DNA from 3 places in the Mesorhizobium sp. M1338 genome. Region 1 is predicted to be linked to each of the others. Evidence: predicted binding sites of a transcription regulator. Region 1 holds the regulator's gene; each other region holds the start of a gene.
What was found. The regulator LexA, encoded in region 1, represses DNA repair genes until DNA is damaged. The targets are predictions, from matches to a motif close to TGTTCNNNNTGTGTTCNG.
Positions count from the first base shown of each region.

Region 2: the regulator LexA is predicted to act here: its motif matches at 2,394-2,411, upstream of NKH19_RS26160 (ImuA family protein).
Region 3: the regulator LexA is predicted to act here: its motif matches at 1,771-1,788, upstream of uvrA (excinuclease ABC subunit UvrA).

Region 1 is NZ_JAMYLL010000043.1:4,113-9,915, forward strand. It holds gene gltX (glutamate--tRNA ligase) at 1-341, opposite strand, end outside; partial or broken gene NKH19_RS26305 (ComEC/Rec2 family competence protein) at 444-2,910, shown strand; gene lexA (transcriptional repressor LexA) at 2,907-3,659, opposite strand; gene kynU (kynureninase) at 4,105-5,352, opposite strand; gene kynA (tryptophan 2,3-dioxygenase) at 5,435-5,803, opposite strand, start outside.
Region 2 is NZ_JAMYLL010000042.1:21,704-27,506, reverse strand. It holds gene NKH19_RS26170 (error-prone DNA polymerase) at 1-170, opposite strand, end outside; gene NKH19_RS26165 (Y-family DNA polymerase) at 167-1,690, opposite strand; gene NKH19_RS26160 (ImuA family protein) at 1,605-2,363, opposite strand; gene NKH19_RS26155 (autotransporter outer membrane beta-barrel domain-containing protein) at 2,932-5,803, shown strand, end outside.
Region 3 is NZ_JAMYLL010000023.1:9,176-14,978, forward strand. It holds gene uvrA (excinuclease ABC subunit UvrA) at 1-1,620, opposite strand, end outside; gene NKH19_RS19845 (hypothetical protein) at 2,335-2,628, opposite strand; gene NKH19_RS19850 (ATP-dependent Clp protease proteolytic subunit) at 2,713-3,318, opposite strand; gene NKH19_RS19855 (SRPBCC family protein) at 3,342-3,851, opposite strand; gene NKH19_RS19860 (ArsR/SmtB family transcription factor) at 3,848-4,162, opposite strand; gene NKH19_RS19865 (single-stranded DNA-binding protein) at 4,387-4,908, shown strand; partial or broken gene NKH19_RS33575 (DUF2306 domain-containing protein) at 4,952-5,098, shown strand; gene NKH19_RS19870 (OsmC family protein) at 5,409-5,803, shown strand, end outside.

The DNA of each region.
Region 1 (5,803 bases):
GCGGCCTCGCGCATCGCCTCCAGTTCGGTCGGCGTGGCATAGCAATAATAGGCCTTGCCCATGCGCACGAGTTCCTCGGCCACCTCACGGTGGCGCGGCGCACGCTCGAACTGCGACACCGGCTCGCCGTCCCAGCTGAGGCCAAGCCAGGAAAGCCCGTCGAGAATGGCAGCGGTCGCGGCATCGTTGGAGCGCTCGCGATCGGTGTCCTCGATGCGCAGCAGCATCGTGCCGCCGGTGTGCCTTGCATACAGCCAGTTGAACAGCGCCGTGCGCGCGCCGCCTATATGCAGGTAGCCGGTGGGCGAGGGGGCAAAACGGGTGACGACCTTGTCGGACATGAAACTCTCGGAAACCATCTGAAGCGGGGTGCGGCTGCGCGGACTTTCGCGCGCCCGGCGTTCATGTAGCATAGGGTGTCGAGGGCGCAAGGGGCAGACCCGATGGCTGGACGAGGCTGGGGCTCGGATCAGGGCGAGGACGCTGTCATTGGCGTCAGCGAACGGTCCCTGTTTGCAGCGCCGCTGCCGGCTTCATTGCCGCCGCCATCGCCCCTCGTGCCGGATCCCGGCAAGGCGCCGTTGCAAACGGATGCCCCCGCCCCGGTTCCAGCTGCCGAAGCCAGCAGGATCGTGCGCGTGCGCCGGCAAATCGGCCGGATTTCGCTGCCGCGCCTGCGCCATGGCGTGACCATGGCGGCGGGCCTGGAACTCGACCGAGGCGTGGCCTTCCTGCTGGTGCCGGTCTGCCTGGCGAGCGGGGCGATCGGCTATTTTTCGCTGGCGGCGGAACCTGGCTTCGCAAAGCCTGTCGCAGTTGTCATCTTGGCGGGGCTGTTTGCGCTGGTCTCGCGTTCCTGGCCGAAAACCCATCTGTGCTTCATGGCGGCACTTTTGTGCGCGTTCGGCCTGCTCACCGCAAAGGTCGAGACATGGCGGGCGGGAACGCAGATGCTGGGCTCGGAAATCTCGACGCAAGTGACCGGCCGCGTCGTTTCGCTCGACCGGATGGAGAGCGGTCGTATCCGGCTGACCATCGACGTCACATCGACCGCAAGGCCGAAACTGCGCTATGCGCCGGAGCGGGTGCGACTTTCGGCGCGAAAGATCCCGGCGGACGTGATCGCCGGCTCCCTGATCACTGGATATGCCAAGCTGTTGCCGCCGACCGGGCCTGTGCGGCCGGACAGCTACGACTTCTCCTTCGACAGCTATTTCGCCGGCATCGGCGGCAGCGGGTTCTTTCTCGGCAATCCAAAACTTATCGTCACCGATGACGGGCGACATGCCGCTATCGGACCGCCTTTCCTCGGGGATAGAAAAAGCCCGTGAAGCGATTGCCGACCACATCAGGGGCAGCGTCGGTGGCGCCGAGGGCGAGATCGCGGCGGCGCTGATCGTCGGCGTGCGCGCCGGCATTCCCGATGACATCAACGAAGCTATGCGGCGTACCGGCATCTACCACATCATCTCCATTTCCGGACTGCATATGGCGCTCGTCGCCGGCACCATCATGGGGTTGCTGCGCGGCGCCTTCGCCTTGTTTCCGGACTTTTCCGCGCGTCGTCCGGTCAAGAAATACGCCGCCGTCGCGGCACTGTTCTCGATCGCCGCCTATCTCATCATCTCAGGCATCGTCGTCGCCGCCGAGCGCAGCTTCATCATGCTGGCGGTGATGCTGATTGCCGTGCTGTTCGATCGGGCGGCACTCACCATGCGCAATCTAGCAATTTCGGCGATCGCCGTCATCGTGGTGTCGCCGCATGAAGTGGTCGGCCCGAGTTTTCAGATGTCCTTCGCCGCAACCGCGGCGCTGGTCGGCGCCTATGCCGGCTGGTCGGAGCATCGTGCGGGAAAGACGAGACCACCGCCGCCAAAGCGGTCGCTGCCTGGTTTCCTGACGCGAAAATTCCTGCTGGCGGCAGGCGGCCTTTCCATGACTTCCATCATCGCCGGCGGCGCCACTGCGCTGTTTGCCATCTGGCATTTTCAGCGTGTGTCGCCGCTCAGCCTGTTCGCCAATCTGGCGATCATGCCGATCGTATCACTGGTCGTCATGCCTTTCGCCGTCCTCAGCGCACTGGCGATGCCATTCGGCGCCGACGGCCCCTTTCTTTATGTAATGGGCAAAGGCCTGACGGCGATGATCGCGATGTCCGGATGGATTTCCGAGCGTTCGCCAGTCGACGCAATCGGCTTGATTTCGCAGCAGTCTGTCCTTCTGGTGGCGATTGCCCTTGTCATCGCGACGATGGCGACGACATGGCTGCGGCTGGCAGCTCTTCCTTTCGCGCTTGCCGGCCTGCTGACGGTCTCGGACACGCGCGCACCCGACGTGCTGATCTCGGAGGACGCAAGGCTGGTTGCGTTGCCGATCGGCGGCGGCGAACTCGCGGTCAGCCGGGCCAGGCCGAACGAATTCACCGTCGACAACTGGAAGCGTGCGCTGACATCCGAAAGCATCATCGTGCCGGAGGTGTTCGACGAAGGCGACGGTCAATTCGACGTCGCTGATGCGGCTGAAATGCCGCCGGGAGCACCGTTCTATTGCACTTCAGGCGTTTGCGTCGCCAGGCATCCGTCCGGCGCGTTCATTGCCTATGTCGAGGACCGAAAAGACACCTGGAAAGCCTGTGGTTTCGCCGACCTGATCGTCATCAATGACGCGACGGCCTATGACGCCTGTCACAACCCGCTGGTTCTCGTTATCACCAAACGGCAACTGGCCCGCAAAGGCAGTGCTGCCGTCTTCTTCGATCGCCAATCGGCGACCGCGCCGGCGACAATCAGCTTCGCCGTGGACAGGCCATATCGGCCCTGGCACGCGCAACGCAAGTTTTCACGCGAGGCGAGGGGACTGCCGCCCTTCAAGAGACCCGAGAAGCCAGTCGTTGAACCGCAGCTGCCTTAGTAGCGGCGGATCAGGCCAACGAGCTTGCCCTGCACCTTGACCCTGTCTGGCCCGAAAATACGGGTTTCATAGGCCGGATTGGCGGCTTCGAGAGCAATCGAGGCGCCCTTGCGGCGGAACCGCTTCAGCGTCGCTTCCTCTTCATCCACCAGCGCCACGATGATCTCGCCAGGGCTCGCCGTATCGGCATTGCGGATGATGACGGTGTCGCCGTCGAAGATGCCGGCCTCGATCATCGAGTCGCCCTTGACCTCCAGCGCATAGTGCTCGCCGCCCATGATCATGTCTGGCGGCACCGAGATCGAATGCGTCTGGTGCTGGATGGCATCGATCGGCACACCGGCGGCGATGCGCCCCATCACGGGGATCGACACGGCGGCGACCACGTCGTCGTCATTGCCTGCTGAAGACATCCGCGAAGACGCTGGCCTGATCTGCCGGCCAAGGCCGCCCTGGCCGAGACTGGCCTGACCAAGACTGCCCTGGATGACGCTTGGAGAGAACTTCTTTGCCGCGTTGAGGCCGGGTGCGATCGAGTCCGGCAGCCGCAGCACTTCCAGCGCGCGTGCCCGGTTGGGCAGCCGGCGAATGAAGCCGCGCTCTTCCAGTGCCGTGATCAAACGATGAATCCCGGATTTGGAGGCAAGGTCGAGCGCCTCCTTCATCTCGTCGAAGGATGGCGGAATGCCGCTTTCCTTCAGGCGTTCATGGATGAACATCAGCAGTTCGTGTTGCTTGCGCGTCAGCATGGCGGCCCCCAGGGTACCTGAAACCAGAATCGGAAAAACAAACCCAGAACAAACACTATCTGTTCCAGTTGTGTTCCGCAACTGTTTAAAGTTTAATGAATTTATTAAGGGGGTCGAAATTATTGGCGCTCGCCAGCGGGCCTCGTCGACGGCTGTATGCCGTCACAATGCGCTTGCCGGCATTGAAATTGTTATGGTTAATGGGCTGTGGCCCACCCTTGGCTCAAGCCTGGCATGAGCTGCCCATGGATCCGCGACGGGCGCATTTCCAGCTTTCCGGGCGTTCGTTTGCCGTGAACGAAACGAAGCCAAAATGCCAACCTTGGTTAATCTATTGCAGCCTGCGCTGGCTACCAGCGGCGAACGCATTCGCGAGCCGAAAAATTCGTCCTCCGTCATCCGACCTGGGGGCAAGACGCGACGACAGATCGTCGGGACGGCCGCGTCAGGTTACGGCCTCCTTGACGGCGAAACGCTGGTCCTTCCATGCACTCGTGCGCAGAATGTCTTCCAGCACCTCGACCGCCAGCCACACGTCCTTGTAGCCGACATAGAGCGGCGTAAATCCGAAACGGATGGTTGACGGCGCGCGGAAGTCACCGATCACGCCGCGCTCGATCAGCGCCCGCATGATTTGATAGCCATGATCGTGAAGGAACGACACCTGGCTGCCGCGCCTGGTCGCGTCGCGAGTGCTCTCCAGCGTGAGACCATAGGCGCCGCACTTCGCTTCGACGAGCTGGATGAACAGTTCGGTCAGCGCGACGCTCTTCTTTCGCAATGCCGCCATGTCGACGTCGTTCCAGATGGCAAGCGCGCCTTTGAGCGCCCGCATCGACAGGACCGGCTGCGTGCCGCACAGAAAGCGGCGGATACCGGTGCCGGCAACATAACCCCGTTCGAAGGCAAAGGGCCGTGCATGCCCCCACCAGCCGCTGAGTGGCTGGCTGATCTCGCCGTGGTGGCGCTGGGCGGCATAGATGAAGGCTGGCGCGCCCGGACCGCCGTTGAGGTACTTGTAGGTGCAGCCGACAGCGAAATCAGCATTTGCATGATCGAGCTCGACCGGCAGAGCGCCCGCGGTGTGGCAGAGATCCCAAACGATCAGCGCTCCGGCCGCATGAGCCTTGCGCGTCAGCGCCGTCATGTCGCGCAGTTCACCGGATTTGTAATTGACGTGGTTGACCAGCACCACCGCGACGCTTTCGTCGATCAGCTCTTCGATGGTTGGCGCGTCGACGCCCGCGAGGCGCAGCAAGGCGCCATCCCGGGTCGAGGCCACGCCTTCGGCGATGTACAGGTCGGTGGGAAAACTGTCACCCTCGGCGACGATGGCCAACCGGCCGGGCCGCATCTCCATCGCCGCATGCAACACCTTGTAGATGTTGGTCGACGTCGTGTCGCAGACGACGGTCTGGCCGGCCGCGGCTCCGATCAGACGTCCAAGCTGATCGCCGAGTTCGATCGGCATCTCGAACCATCCGGCTGTATTCCAGGCCCGGATGAGATCCTGGGCCCATTCCTGGGCCGCCGCTTGCTGCAGCTCGCCGAAAACGGCATGTGATGCCGCCCCAAGTGAATTGCCGTCGAGATAGATCACCCCCTCCGGCAAAATGTAACGATCGCGCATGGCACGCAGCGGATCCGTGGCATCCATCGCTTCGATCGCAGCGAGATCAGGAATTCCACTCATGGTCGTTCAGTCCTCGGTTGTTCGCGAAGGGTTCCCGCTGCAAGCGCGTCCCCTCGGTGTGCCTGTTCTCATTTCGATGATGTCAGAGCCGGGTGCGGACCGTCCACAGCTCCGGGAACAGCACGACCTCGAGCATCTTCTTCAGGTACGAAGCACCCGACGTGCCGCCGGTGCCGCGTTTCAGGCCGATGATGCGCTCGACCGTGGTGACATGATTGAAGCGCCAACGGCGGAAATAGTCCTCGAAGTCGACCAGCTTCTCGGCCAGTTCGTAGAACATCCAGTAGCGCTGCGGGTCGCGGTAGATGGTCTGCCAGGCGACCAGGACCTCTTCATTCTCGGTTCGCGTCTCACGCCAGTCCGTGCGCCTGGCATCAGCGCCGATATCGAATCCGTTGCGCGCCAGGAGCAGCAGCGCTTCGTCGTAGAGCGACGGCTCCGCCAGGATCGC
Region 2 (5,803 bases), on a different contig from region 1:
GCTTCATGGGCGCGCACGATGCCGGCAAGCGAATTGCGGTCGACGATAGCCAGCGCTTCGATGCCGAGCAGTGCCGCCTGGGCGAACAGCTCTTCGCAGCTACTCGCCCCACGCAGGAAACTGAAATGCGAGGTGACCTGCAGCTCGGCATATCGGGCCGCGCCAGTCATCCGAAGATCCCATGCATGAACCATTTATGCGATCCGGTCGCGGCATCCTCGCCGTCGCCGGCGCGGTAGACCCAGTAGCGCTCGCCGTTCTCGTCCTCGACCCGGAAATAGTCCCTCACCGCCGCGAGCTCGGCGTCGCGCTTCCACCATTCCCCGAAGACGCGTTCCGGACCATCCGCACGCTTCACGCGTCGGCGGACGCCGCGCCAAGTGAAAGTCACGGGTGGATGGTCGGGAAGAAGTGCCACCGTCTCGATCGGCTCGGGTCGTGGCAACAGCCGAGTTGGGCGCGGCCAATGGCCGGGCCAGCCCTCGCCGGTATCAGGCGCCATTGGGGCAATGCGTTGAACCGAACGTTCGGGAACGTCGCTCTGCACCGGGGCAAAGCGATAGAGCCGGTCCTCACCGACACGGTTGGCGAGGATGTCGATCACATCCGACACATCGGGTTCGGGCGCCTCGGCGAGCGAGGAAATCATCTGTTTGGCCCGCAGCGGCTCGGCAACGGTCGCGGCAAGCCGCATCAGCTCGATGCCGAACCCTGGATCGATCGTTTCTATTTTGTCGGTGAGAAGCCGGGTCAAGCGCTTCGTGTCACGCACCGGCGATGCTGTGCCGACACGGATCGCCTCGATGCGATTGTCGACGCGGAAGAACAGAAGATCGAGCCGGCGTGCGCCAAGTCCTCGCGTCTCGAGTGAGGCGCATAGTTCAGCGACCAGCTTGCCGGTATAGCGCGCGATTGTTTGTGCCGCGCCGATCGGCTCGGCAAAATTGCGGCGCACTTCGACAATTTCCTGCGGCCGGATCGGCTCGATCGGTTCGCTCACGCGTCCGAACGCCTGGTCGAGGCGGCGGCCGGCCTCCGGCCCAAAACGCAAGGCGAGCGCCGCACGCGGGGTGCCGGTGAGATCCGCAATTGTCTCGAAGCCGAGCCGCCTCAGACTATCGATCGTCGCGGCGGGAAAGCGAAGGGCAGCGATCGGCAAAGGCAGGATCGCCTGGGCAATTTCGCCGGACGGTACCACAAGCGTCTGCCGTGTACCGAAGCGGGCCAATGCGTGGGCTGCGCCCCAGCTATCGGCGACCGCGCAGCGCGCGGTAAAGCCGGACGCGGCAAGTCGCTCCACCATATCGGTGAGCATTGCCGCCTCGCCGCCATGCAGATGGTCGGCGCCGGTCGTGTCGATCACAATGCCGTCCGGCGCATCGGCAGCGACGATCGGCGCGTAGCGGCGCAGCGCCCACAGCGCCAATCGCTCGAGCGCCATCTCATCTGCTTCGGGCTCGGCATCATGAACGACAAGACCCGGAACGAGCGCCTGCGCCTTACTCGCCGGCATGCCGATGCGCAGGCCGGCTGCGTGCGCTGCCGCATCAGCGGCAAGTACCACACGGCGACGTCCGTCGCGGCCGATCAAAACGAGCGGCGTCTCAGGCGGAGGCGCGGCGTCGCCCGATTTCCTTCTGAAGCGGTCTGTCGGCCACATCGGAAGGAAGAGCGATACGACCCTTGGCATCGCAAGCCTCCACTGTAAAATCTGCGCTCTCTCCTGCACGGCATCGGATCAGTTCAAGCTGCCAGCGCGCACGCCCGACTCCCTGAACAGGCAGTGGTGTCGACGGCAGGACCGACACCCGCCAGCGGGTTTCGGCGGCTGTCGGCTGGCCAAAATCGGTTGCCTCCGTCTGTCGCCGCCAGCGGCGAATGGCGATGCCGGTGGCGCCGGAGTTTTCGGCGGCAAGCTGAAGCCGCCGTGAGGCCGTCATCGAAAGCCGTGCAATCTCGGCAACGACAGCGCCAAAACCGCCACGAAGACCCTCTTCGAAACAGGCGAGAACGGATTTTTCGTCGCCGGCTTCGACATAGATTACCCGTCCCGGAGGAAGGCCGGCCTGTTCGATCGCAGGCGCGAACAGATCGGGCCGGGTAACGCACCACAGCACCTTGCCTGCCGTGCGGGCGGCAATTCCCGCGGCGAACAGCGCCGCGGCCGCACCGTCGACAGCGCCATTGCCGCCGCCCGCGACCTCGTGCAGACCGCCAAAAGTCAACCCGCCTCCCGGCAGAACCCTGTCGATCGCGGCCACTCCGAACGGCAAAACCATTCGGGCGCGCGCCTTTCCGCCTTCGAGGCGCGCGATGCGTTCTCGAAGGTCGGAAATGGCAGCAGGGGGCGCCGATACACGCATCTGACCCTTGAAACGCGGAAAGCCGTGATATGTTCTACATTTGTTCTCGTCTTGGTTAAGAGTCAACCGGAATGACGTCATGCCCCTGCGGAAGGAGGGCATTCGGATAGTCTAAAGTGCCGGGCCATATCCTTTAATGCGAAAATGCGAGTTCCATGTTTGGTTGGGCGCCACGAGTGGCCGAAACTTGTAGCTTATTTCGGACATGCCCATAGTTGAGCCCCATACCGATCTTCGCTCGCGCCTGCTTGCCCGCATCGAGTCCAAACCCGCGAGGTCTGGACCCCCGGCGACTTCGCCGAGCACGGCGCGCGCGCCGCCGTGGAGCCAGCAAGCCCATTTCGCATAGTTCGGTGAGCTTACTCGTTTAAATAAGCAGAAGCTAATACAAGTAAATCCGCTGTGACGTCACCAACACAGACTTGCCTTTCCTTGCTAGGATTAGTTTTTTGGTAGTCGATCCGAATATAAGCCTGTTGCGAGGCCGTACCCTTTCGTGCTGCGTTTACCCGATCGGAATCAGGGTCGACGCTGCGAGGCGCATTTGGCTCTGTTGGGGGAATTTCATATGAGCACGGCTGCCGGCGGCGAAACGATCGAAGATCGGGGCGGCACAATGACCAAGCTGTTGGCGGGCGTCGGCCTGACAGCGCTGGCGATCGGCGCTTCACTGACCTCGGCCTCCGCTCAGCAATGGACTGGAACGACGAGCAACAACTGGACGGTGGGCAGCAACTGGTCGGGCGGCGTAGCCCCCTCAGGCGGCTCCGTCGTGATCAACACGACATCGCCTAACCCGACAGTGCTTGGCGTGAGTGGCCCAGCAATTGGTGTGACGAGCTCCCTGTACGTTGGCGATAGCGGGTCGGGCAGTCTGACGATCCAGAACGGCAGCACGCTTACAAGCGCGTCAGCCCCGCGGATCGGAAATCAAGCCAGCGGCACCGGAACCGTCACCGTCACCGGGGCTGGATCGCTATGGACGATAAGCAGCGGGAATTTTGGTGTCGGCTATCAAGGAAACGGTACGCTGAACGTTGTGAATGGAGGCAAAGTCGTCGCCAGCACCACGATCTTAGGCGTGGGTGTCACCTCTTCCGGCACGCTCAACATCAGCGGCGGCATGTTGGACACGGCCGTTCTGCGGAACGGCTTCGGCGCGGCGCAGGCCAATTTTGACAATGGCATTCTCAAGGCAAGAGCGAACAATGCGACCTTCATCAATGGATTCTCGGGCACTGAACTTAGCGTACTGGCTGGCGGGCTGACCGTCGATACCGCCGGCTTCACCGTGGGGACCGACGCTACCTCTGGGTTTACTGGCGCCGGTGGCCTGACCGTAACAGGCGGCGGCATTTTCAACCTTCTAGCCAACAGCCCTTATTCCGGCGAGACCTGGATCCAGGCCGGCAGCACACTCTCGCTTCAGGGAGCCGGCGCCGTTGCCGATTCAAGCCGAGTGCTCGCGGACGGAACGTTCGATATCGCGGCCATTACCCCGACAGGCACCAGCATTCAGAGCCTCGCCGGCAGCGGCGCCGTCACTCTGGGCGCCAAGACGCTTACGATCACCGACACCAACGATAGTTTTTCCGGCATCATCTCCGGCAGCGGTGGACTGGCACTCAACGGCGGCACCATGATCCTGGGCGGCGCCAACACCTATTCCGGCGCAACCACGGTCAGTGGCGGCAAGCTTGTCGTCGAGGGCGCGCTCGGCAACACCCAGACGACCGTCAACAGCGGCGGCACATTGGGCGGCTCCGGCTCGATTGCCGGCGCGGTCATTATCGCCGATGGCGGCGTGCTGGCGCCGGGCTCCAGCCCTGGCACGCTGACGGTGGGATCGCTCAGCCTGAGCTCGGGCTCGACCCTTGACTATGAGCTCGGCCAAGCCGGCATTGTCGGCGGCGGCGTCAACGATCTGATCGTGGTGACCGGCAACCTGACTCTGGACGGCAGCCTCGACATCACCGATGTCGGCGGCTTCGGCCCCGGCGTCTATCGGCTGATCAATTATGGCGGCTCGCTGACCGACAATGGTCTTGAGTTCGGCAATCTGCCGGTCAACGTCACGGCGGCCGACCTGTCGGTGCAGACCTCCGTCGCCAACCAGGTCAATCTTATCAGCAGCGTCGGCAACGACCTGTTGTTCTGGGACGGCGACGCGGCCGGCAATGCCAACAATGATCTGGTCGACGGCGGCAATGGCACCTGGACGGCGACGAGCCCGAACTGGACCACGAGCACCGGCCTAGTCAACGGAGCCATGAAGCCGCAGCCCGGCTTTGCCATCTTCCAGACACTTGGCGGTACCGTCATCGCCGGCGATGGCGCCGGCGCGCTGGCGGTCACCGGCATGCAGTTCGCCGCCGACGGCTACCGCATCGAAGGCGACGCCACAACGCTGGCCGGCGCCGGTGGCGAGAGCATCATCCGGGTCGGCGACGGCTCCCCGGCCGGGGCGGGCTATACCGCGACCATCGCCTCGGTGCTGACCGGGGCGAGCAGCCTCACCAAGACCGATGCCGGCACGCTGGTGCTTTCCGGCGCCAACACCTACACGGGCGGCACGACCGTCTCGGGCGGCGTGCTCTCGGTTTCGGCCGACAACAATCTCGGCGCTGCCGCCGGCGGCCTGACGCTCGCCGGCGGCACGCTGCGCAACACCGCCGTCTTCTTCTCGGCGCGCGACATCACGCTCGCGGCGGCCGGCGGCACCTTCGACACCGCGGCCGACCTCATTTTGTCCGGCGCGATCTCGGGCGCCGGCAGCCTTGCCAAGACCGGCGCCGGCACGTTGACCCTCACCGGAACGAACAGCTATGGCGGCAACACGCTGGTGGACGCCGGCACGCTGGTAGGCAACGCGGCTTCGATCCGCGGCGACATCGGCAATGCCGGCACTGTCGTGTTCGACCAGACGGCGGACGCCAGCTTTGCCGGCGATATCTCCGGCACCGGCACAATGGTGAAGGACGGCGCCGGCACGTTGACGCTTGCAGGCACCTCGCTGCTCGATTGGACCATCGACCAGGGTGGCCTCGTCTCGGCGGCCGAGCGCTTCGGCGGCGATGTCTCGATCGGCGCGGGCGGCTCCTTCACCTTCGACCAGACGGCCAATGCCAGCTATGCCGGCGTGCTCTCGGGCGCCGGCACTTTCGTCAAGGATGGCCAGAGCATTCTGGTGCTCGCCTCGGACAACTCGGCATTTACCGGCGCCACGTCGGTCAGCGGCGGCACGCTCGCCGCGGGCGCGGCCAAGGCATTCAGTTCCTCCTCGCAGTTCTCCGTCGCCTCTGGCGCCACGCTTGACCTTGCCGGCACCTCCCAGACGCTTGCCGGGTTGACCAACGCCGGAACGGTGCGCATCGCCGGCGGAGGTCTCGGCAATACGCTGACCATCAGCGGCGATTATGTCGGCAATGGCGGCACCATCG
Region 3 (5,803 bases), on a different contig from region 1:
ACCGATCGACGGCTCGTCCAGCACATAGAGCACGCCGGTGAGGCCGGAGCCGATCTGCGACGCCAGCCGGATGCGCTGGCTCTCACCGCCGGACAGCGTGCCCGAATTGCGCGACAGCGTCAGATAATCGAGCCCGACATCGTTGAGGAAGCGCAGCCGCTCGCGGATCTCCTTGAGCACGCGCACCGCGATCTCGTTCTGCTTGTCGTTGAGCGACGCGGGCAGGTCGGTGAACCACTGGTCGGCCTTGCGGATCGAAAGTTCGGTGACTTCGCCGATGTGCCTGCCGGCGATCTTCACCGCAAGCGACTCGGGCTTCAGGCGGTAGCCCTTGCAGACCGGGCAGGGCGTGGCCGACATGAAGCGCTCGATCTCCTCGCGCATCCAGGCGGATTCGGTCTCCTTCCAGCGGCGCTCGAGATTGGGGATGACGCCTTCGAACGTCTTGGTTGTCTTGTAGGAGCGCAGGCCGTCATCATACTGGAAGGTGATCTCGCGCTCTCCGGTGCCGCGCAGGATGGCTTCCTTTGCCTCTTCGGTCAGATCCCTGAACTTGTCGCCGAGCTTGAAGCCATAAGCCTTGCCCAGCGCCTCCAGCGTCTGTGCATAATAGGGCGAGGTCGACTTAGCCCACGGGCTGACGGCGCCGTCGCGCAGCGAGATGTTTTCGTCCGGCACGATCAGATTGCCATCGATGGCGCGCTGGCTGCCGAGACCGTCGCAGGTCGGGCAGGCACCGAACGGGTTGTTGAACGAGAACAGGCGCGGTTCGATTTCCGGAATGGTGAAGCCGGAGACCGGGCAAGCAAATTTTTCCGAGAACAGGATGCGCTCATGCGTCTCGTTCTTCGACTTGTTGACCGAATCCTCGCCGGTCTGGCTGGAGTCGAGCGGCTTGTCGGCGAATTCGGCTACCGCCAACCCATCGGCCAGCTTCAGCGCCGTTTCGATGGAGTCGGCGAGCCGCGTCGCCAGATCGCCGCGCACGACGATGCGGTCGACGACGACGTCGAGGTCGTGCTTGTACTTCTTGTCCAGCGCCGGCACGTCGGCGATCTCGTAGAAGACGCCGTCGACCTTGACGCGTTGAAAGCCCTTCTTCTGCAGTTCCAGCAGTTCCTTGCGGTACTCGCCTTTGCGGCCGCGCACCATCGGCGCCAGGATGAACAGGCGCGTGCCTTCCTCGACCGCCAGCACGCGGTCGACCATCTGCGAAACCGTCTGACTCTCGATCGGCAGGCCGGTGGCCGGCGAATAGGGGATGCCGACGCGCGCGAACAACAGGCGCATATAGTCGTAGATCTCGGTGACGGTGCCGACCGTCGAACGCGGGTTCTTCGAGGTGGTCTTCTGCTCGATCGAGATGGCAGGCGACAGGCCGTCGATCTGGTCGACGTCAGGCTTCTGCATCATTTCGAGGAATTGCCGGGCGTAGGCCGAAAGGCTTTCGACATAGCGGCGCTGGCCTTCGGCATAGATGGTGTCGAAGGCAAGCGACGACTTGCCGGAACCCGACAGGCCGGTCATGACAATCAGGCTGTCACGCGGCAGGTCGAGATCGACATTCTTCAGATTGTGTTCGCGCGCCCCGCGAATGGAAAGATATTTATGGTCGGCCATCGCCGGTCGCCGCCTCAGAATCTGGAATTTCCTGGAATGGCGGGTTTTCCCAGCCATCCCCTATGTAGGTAGTTTTGCCGCCACGTCGAGAGACGCCACAATTCCCGACAAAAGCCGTTTAAGCGTCTTTCGCGTGAACGGGCAAGTAGAAAGAACAAAGACCGAACACGCTCCTGACAAAGCTGTGCAAAAACTGACTTGCACGTAACCTCCCGACGATCACATTTTTCGGTAACCGGCTATTGAAGCTTGACGGGCGCCGGCTCCTGGAGGCAAGCTTCGGCAGTCAACGAAGCCGGCCGTCTTTCGATGGTCTCGCCGCCCAGAGGCGGCCTGCGAGATGCCGCAGGCATTAGCGATTTGTGCTTCGGACGACAACGTCGCAATGGACAAAAAGGAGCGGAGCTATGACGCCACCGGATCGTCCCACAGGGTTCCAGTCGTTACTGGAGCGGCGGCAGGCATAAGTGCCAGGGTTTAGCGTTTGCGCCACCCGACAAACCGTGACCTGCCATACCCCGTAAAAATCAGAGACTGCAGTCGGATCGTCGGCTGACGCCGCGTTGCATCCGAAATCTTGTGCCGGCAGTACGCCCCCGGTAGAAGTTGGATTTTAGATCCAAAAAGGCCCCGTCCGTTTGCGCAAAGCACGGCGGGGCCGTTTTATGTGCGGATGTCTTGTTGGCGATATGCCAGCGCAGCACGCCGGCACCACTATCGGTGGCGGGGCTGCCCGATTGAGCCGGCTCCGAGATCGACGGTAATGCTGCCGGAAATCCTGACATCCGTATCGCCGATCTTGAACTGGCCGTTGCCGTTGCCGGGATATGCATCGTCGGGTTCGGGAGCCGGCTTGGCGATGCGATAGTCGCCGGCCACGCCGGGCAGGGCGCCTTTTTGCGCCTGCGCCGAGCTGTCGCCGGCGAAGGCCGTGCCGCTCGAAAGGCACACGAGCGCTACAACGGCGATGACACGGTGCAATGTTCTGGGTGGATGAGTGTCGATCATCCCAGGACTATAGTGGCGTGCCGGCGACGGGACCAGACCGGCATCATCAAATCTTCGAAAGCCGGCAGGAAGCCGGGCCTGGCTTTATGCCGCCTTTTTTCGCGTGTCGAAAACGTGGTCGACGATGCCCCAGGTCTGGGCCTCGCGGGCGGTCATGAAGTGGTCGCGGTCCAGCGTGCGTTCGACCTCCTCATAGGTGCGTCCGCAATGCTGCGCATAGAGCCCGGCCATGTGCCGTTTCGTCTGGACGATGCGCTCGGCATGGCGCTGGATGTCGGAGGCTTGGCCCTGGAACCCGCCCAGCGGCTGATGCAGCAGGATGGTGGCGTTCGGCAGCGAGATACGACGCCCCGGTGTGCCCGCCATCAGCAGGAAAGAACCCATCGAGGCGGCAAAGCCCATGCACACGGTCGACACCGGGCAGCTGATGTATTGCATCGTGTCGTAGATGGCGAAGCCGCTGGTCACCACGCCGCCCGGCGAGTTGATATAGAGCGAGATCTCCTTGTCGGGATTGTCCGATTCCAGCGACAGCAACTGCGCGCAGACCAGCGCCGAGATGTCGTCGTTGATCTCGCCATTGATGAAGACGATGCGCTCGCGCAGCAGCCGCGAGAAAATGTCGAAGGCGCGTTCGCCGCGGCTCGATTGCTCGATTACCATCGGCACCAGACTGGCAACACCGCTCATGATCTTCTCTCCATTGTCCTTGTTCAGGCTGCGCGCAGCAAGCGGCGAAGCGTGTTTGCGGCGATCGGCTTGCGTGTACCGTTGGCGTCGAGCGAAAGCCGGCAGCTAGCGCACGCCATGGCGACAGCGGGCATTGCCTTGCGGGCGAAGCCGTCATGGACGATGCGCAGATGGGTGCCGCCGGAAACGGTTCGGGCAAGTGTGAAGGTGACAATGCTGTCCAACGGGCCGTCGAGGCGATCCTGCCGCGCGGCGTCGCCTGGCTGCTCCCGCCAGGAATAGCGCAGCAGCTTCTCCGGCTCGGCGTCGAGGATTTCGCATTCGATCGCCGCATCCGGCCCGGCGAAGGCAAAACGATTGCCGGTCTCCGGCCTGATGTCGTTCGGCATCATCCATGCGGCGAGCAGCTCCGGCACGGTCAGGGCCCGCCACACCTTTTCCGGCGGCTCGGCAAGGTCGTACTCGAACTCGATCGCATCGGGAGAGATCTCGCGATGGTTTTGGTCGGCTTTCATCGATCGAACGTTCGTCATTGGTCCATGTCCTTCAAAACCGCCTTCAATCTTTCGATGCGTTCCGGCCAGAAGGTCCGGTAGCGTTCGATCCAGGAGAGCAAGGGGGCGAGCCCCTGCGGATCGGCGCGGTAAAAAGCATTGCGGCCGGCACGTCGTTCGACCACCAGGCCGGCGCCGCGCAGCACCGCCAGATGCTGTGACACCGCCGGTTGCGACACCGTCATGCCGGTGCGCAATTCCGATACCGTCATTTCACCAGCGGCGAGCCGCTCAAAGACGGCGCGGCGCGTCGGGTCGGCCAGGGCCCGGAAAATCTCTGCTTCGATCATGACAAAAGCATAAGTGGATACTTATCGATTTGGCAAGCGTTCTTTTCAAACCCATATGTGGGCTTCCGGCGATGCTGCCATTCCTTGACAATAAGCGGCAGTGCGGATAAGAACGAAAAGGGAACAAAAACCTTGTGGGAAAAGCCAGCCTTAGCAGGCGGCCGACGCCCGCAGCCTGTAAGGTGCTGCGACAAAAATTGGTTTTGGATGAGCGGAGAAATATCATGGCGGGTAGCGTCAACAAGGTCATTCTGGTCGGTAATCTCGGTGCGGACCCTGAAATCCGCCGCCTGAACTCGGGCGAGCCGGTCGTCAACATCCGCATCGCGACGTCGGAAAGCTGGCGCGACAAGAATTCCGGCGAGCGCAAGGAAAAAACCGAGTGGCACAACGTCGTCATCTTCAATGAGGGCATCGCCAAGGTGGCGGAGCAGTATCTGAAGAAGGGCATGAAGGTCTATGTCGAGGGCCAGCTGCAGACGCGCAAATGGCAGGACCAGACCGGCGCCGACAAGTACACGACGGAAGTCGTGCTGCAGAAATTCCGGGGCGAGCTGCAGATGCTCGACGCACGCGGACAGGGTGAGGGCGGCCAGATCGGAGGCAATGCCGGTGGCAACAGCCGTGGTTCCGATTTCGGCCAGTCCAGCCCGAGCGAAGGCTTCAATCGCGGCGGCGGCGGTGGTGCCAAGAGTGGCGGCGGTGGCGGTTCGTCGCGCGAACTGGACGACGAAATCCCGTTCTGAGGACAATCGATCGTATTGAGGGGCAGTCACTGGAGAGGGGACAATGTCGCAGGACCCGCTGCTTGCCGCACCCTCTCCTATACCCTGGCATGCCTTTGCGGCCTTCGCCGCACTGGCGATAGGGCCAACGCAGTTGGCATTGCCGAAGGGAACGCCGAGCCATCGCATCGCGGGCTATGTGTGGGCCGCGCTGATGCTGGTCATCGCCGACTCGAGTTTCTGGATTCATCAGATCCGGCTCATCGGCCCCTCAGTCCGATCCATTTCCTGTCGATCCTGGTGCTGGTCACCGTGCCGCTGTGGCATGCTCACAATCACTGCATCGCCAGGATCGCAAGGCGATGATCGCGCTGTATGTCTTTGCATTGGCCGGCGCCGGCATCTTCACGCTGTTGCCGGGCAGGGTCGTGCACGACGTCGTCTTTGGCGTCGCGCGAGCCGGGCCGTGATCCTCTTCGGTTTTAGAGGCGGATGACCGAAAAATTGGAAGGAAATGTCAGGTGAAAGCACGCGTAAAGTGGGTCGAGGAGCGCACCTTCGTCGGTGAGTCCGGCAGTGGCCACAAGGTCGTGTTCGGAACCGCGCCCGGACCGGCAGGCAAGACGCCAGGCCCGAGCCCGATGGAACTGGTGCTGATCGGGACCGGCGGCTGTTCGGCCTATGATGTCGTCCATATTCTAGAAAAGGGCCGCGAAGCGGTCGAGGATTGCGTGGTCGAGCTCGACGCCGACCGGGCCGAAACAGAGCCCAGGGTGTTCACGCGCATTCACATGCATTTCGTGGTCAAGGGCCGGGCGCTGTCCAGCGACAAGGTCAGGCGGGCGATCGACCTTTCGATCGAAAAATATTGCTCGGCTTCGGCGATGCTGGCCAAGACCGCTGCGATCACTCACGA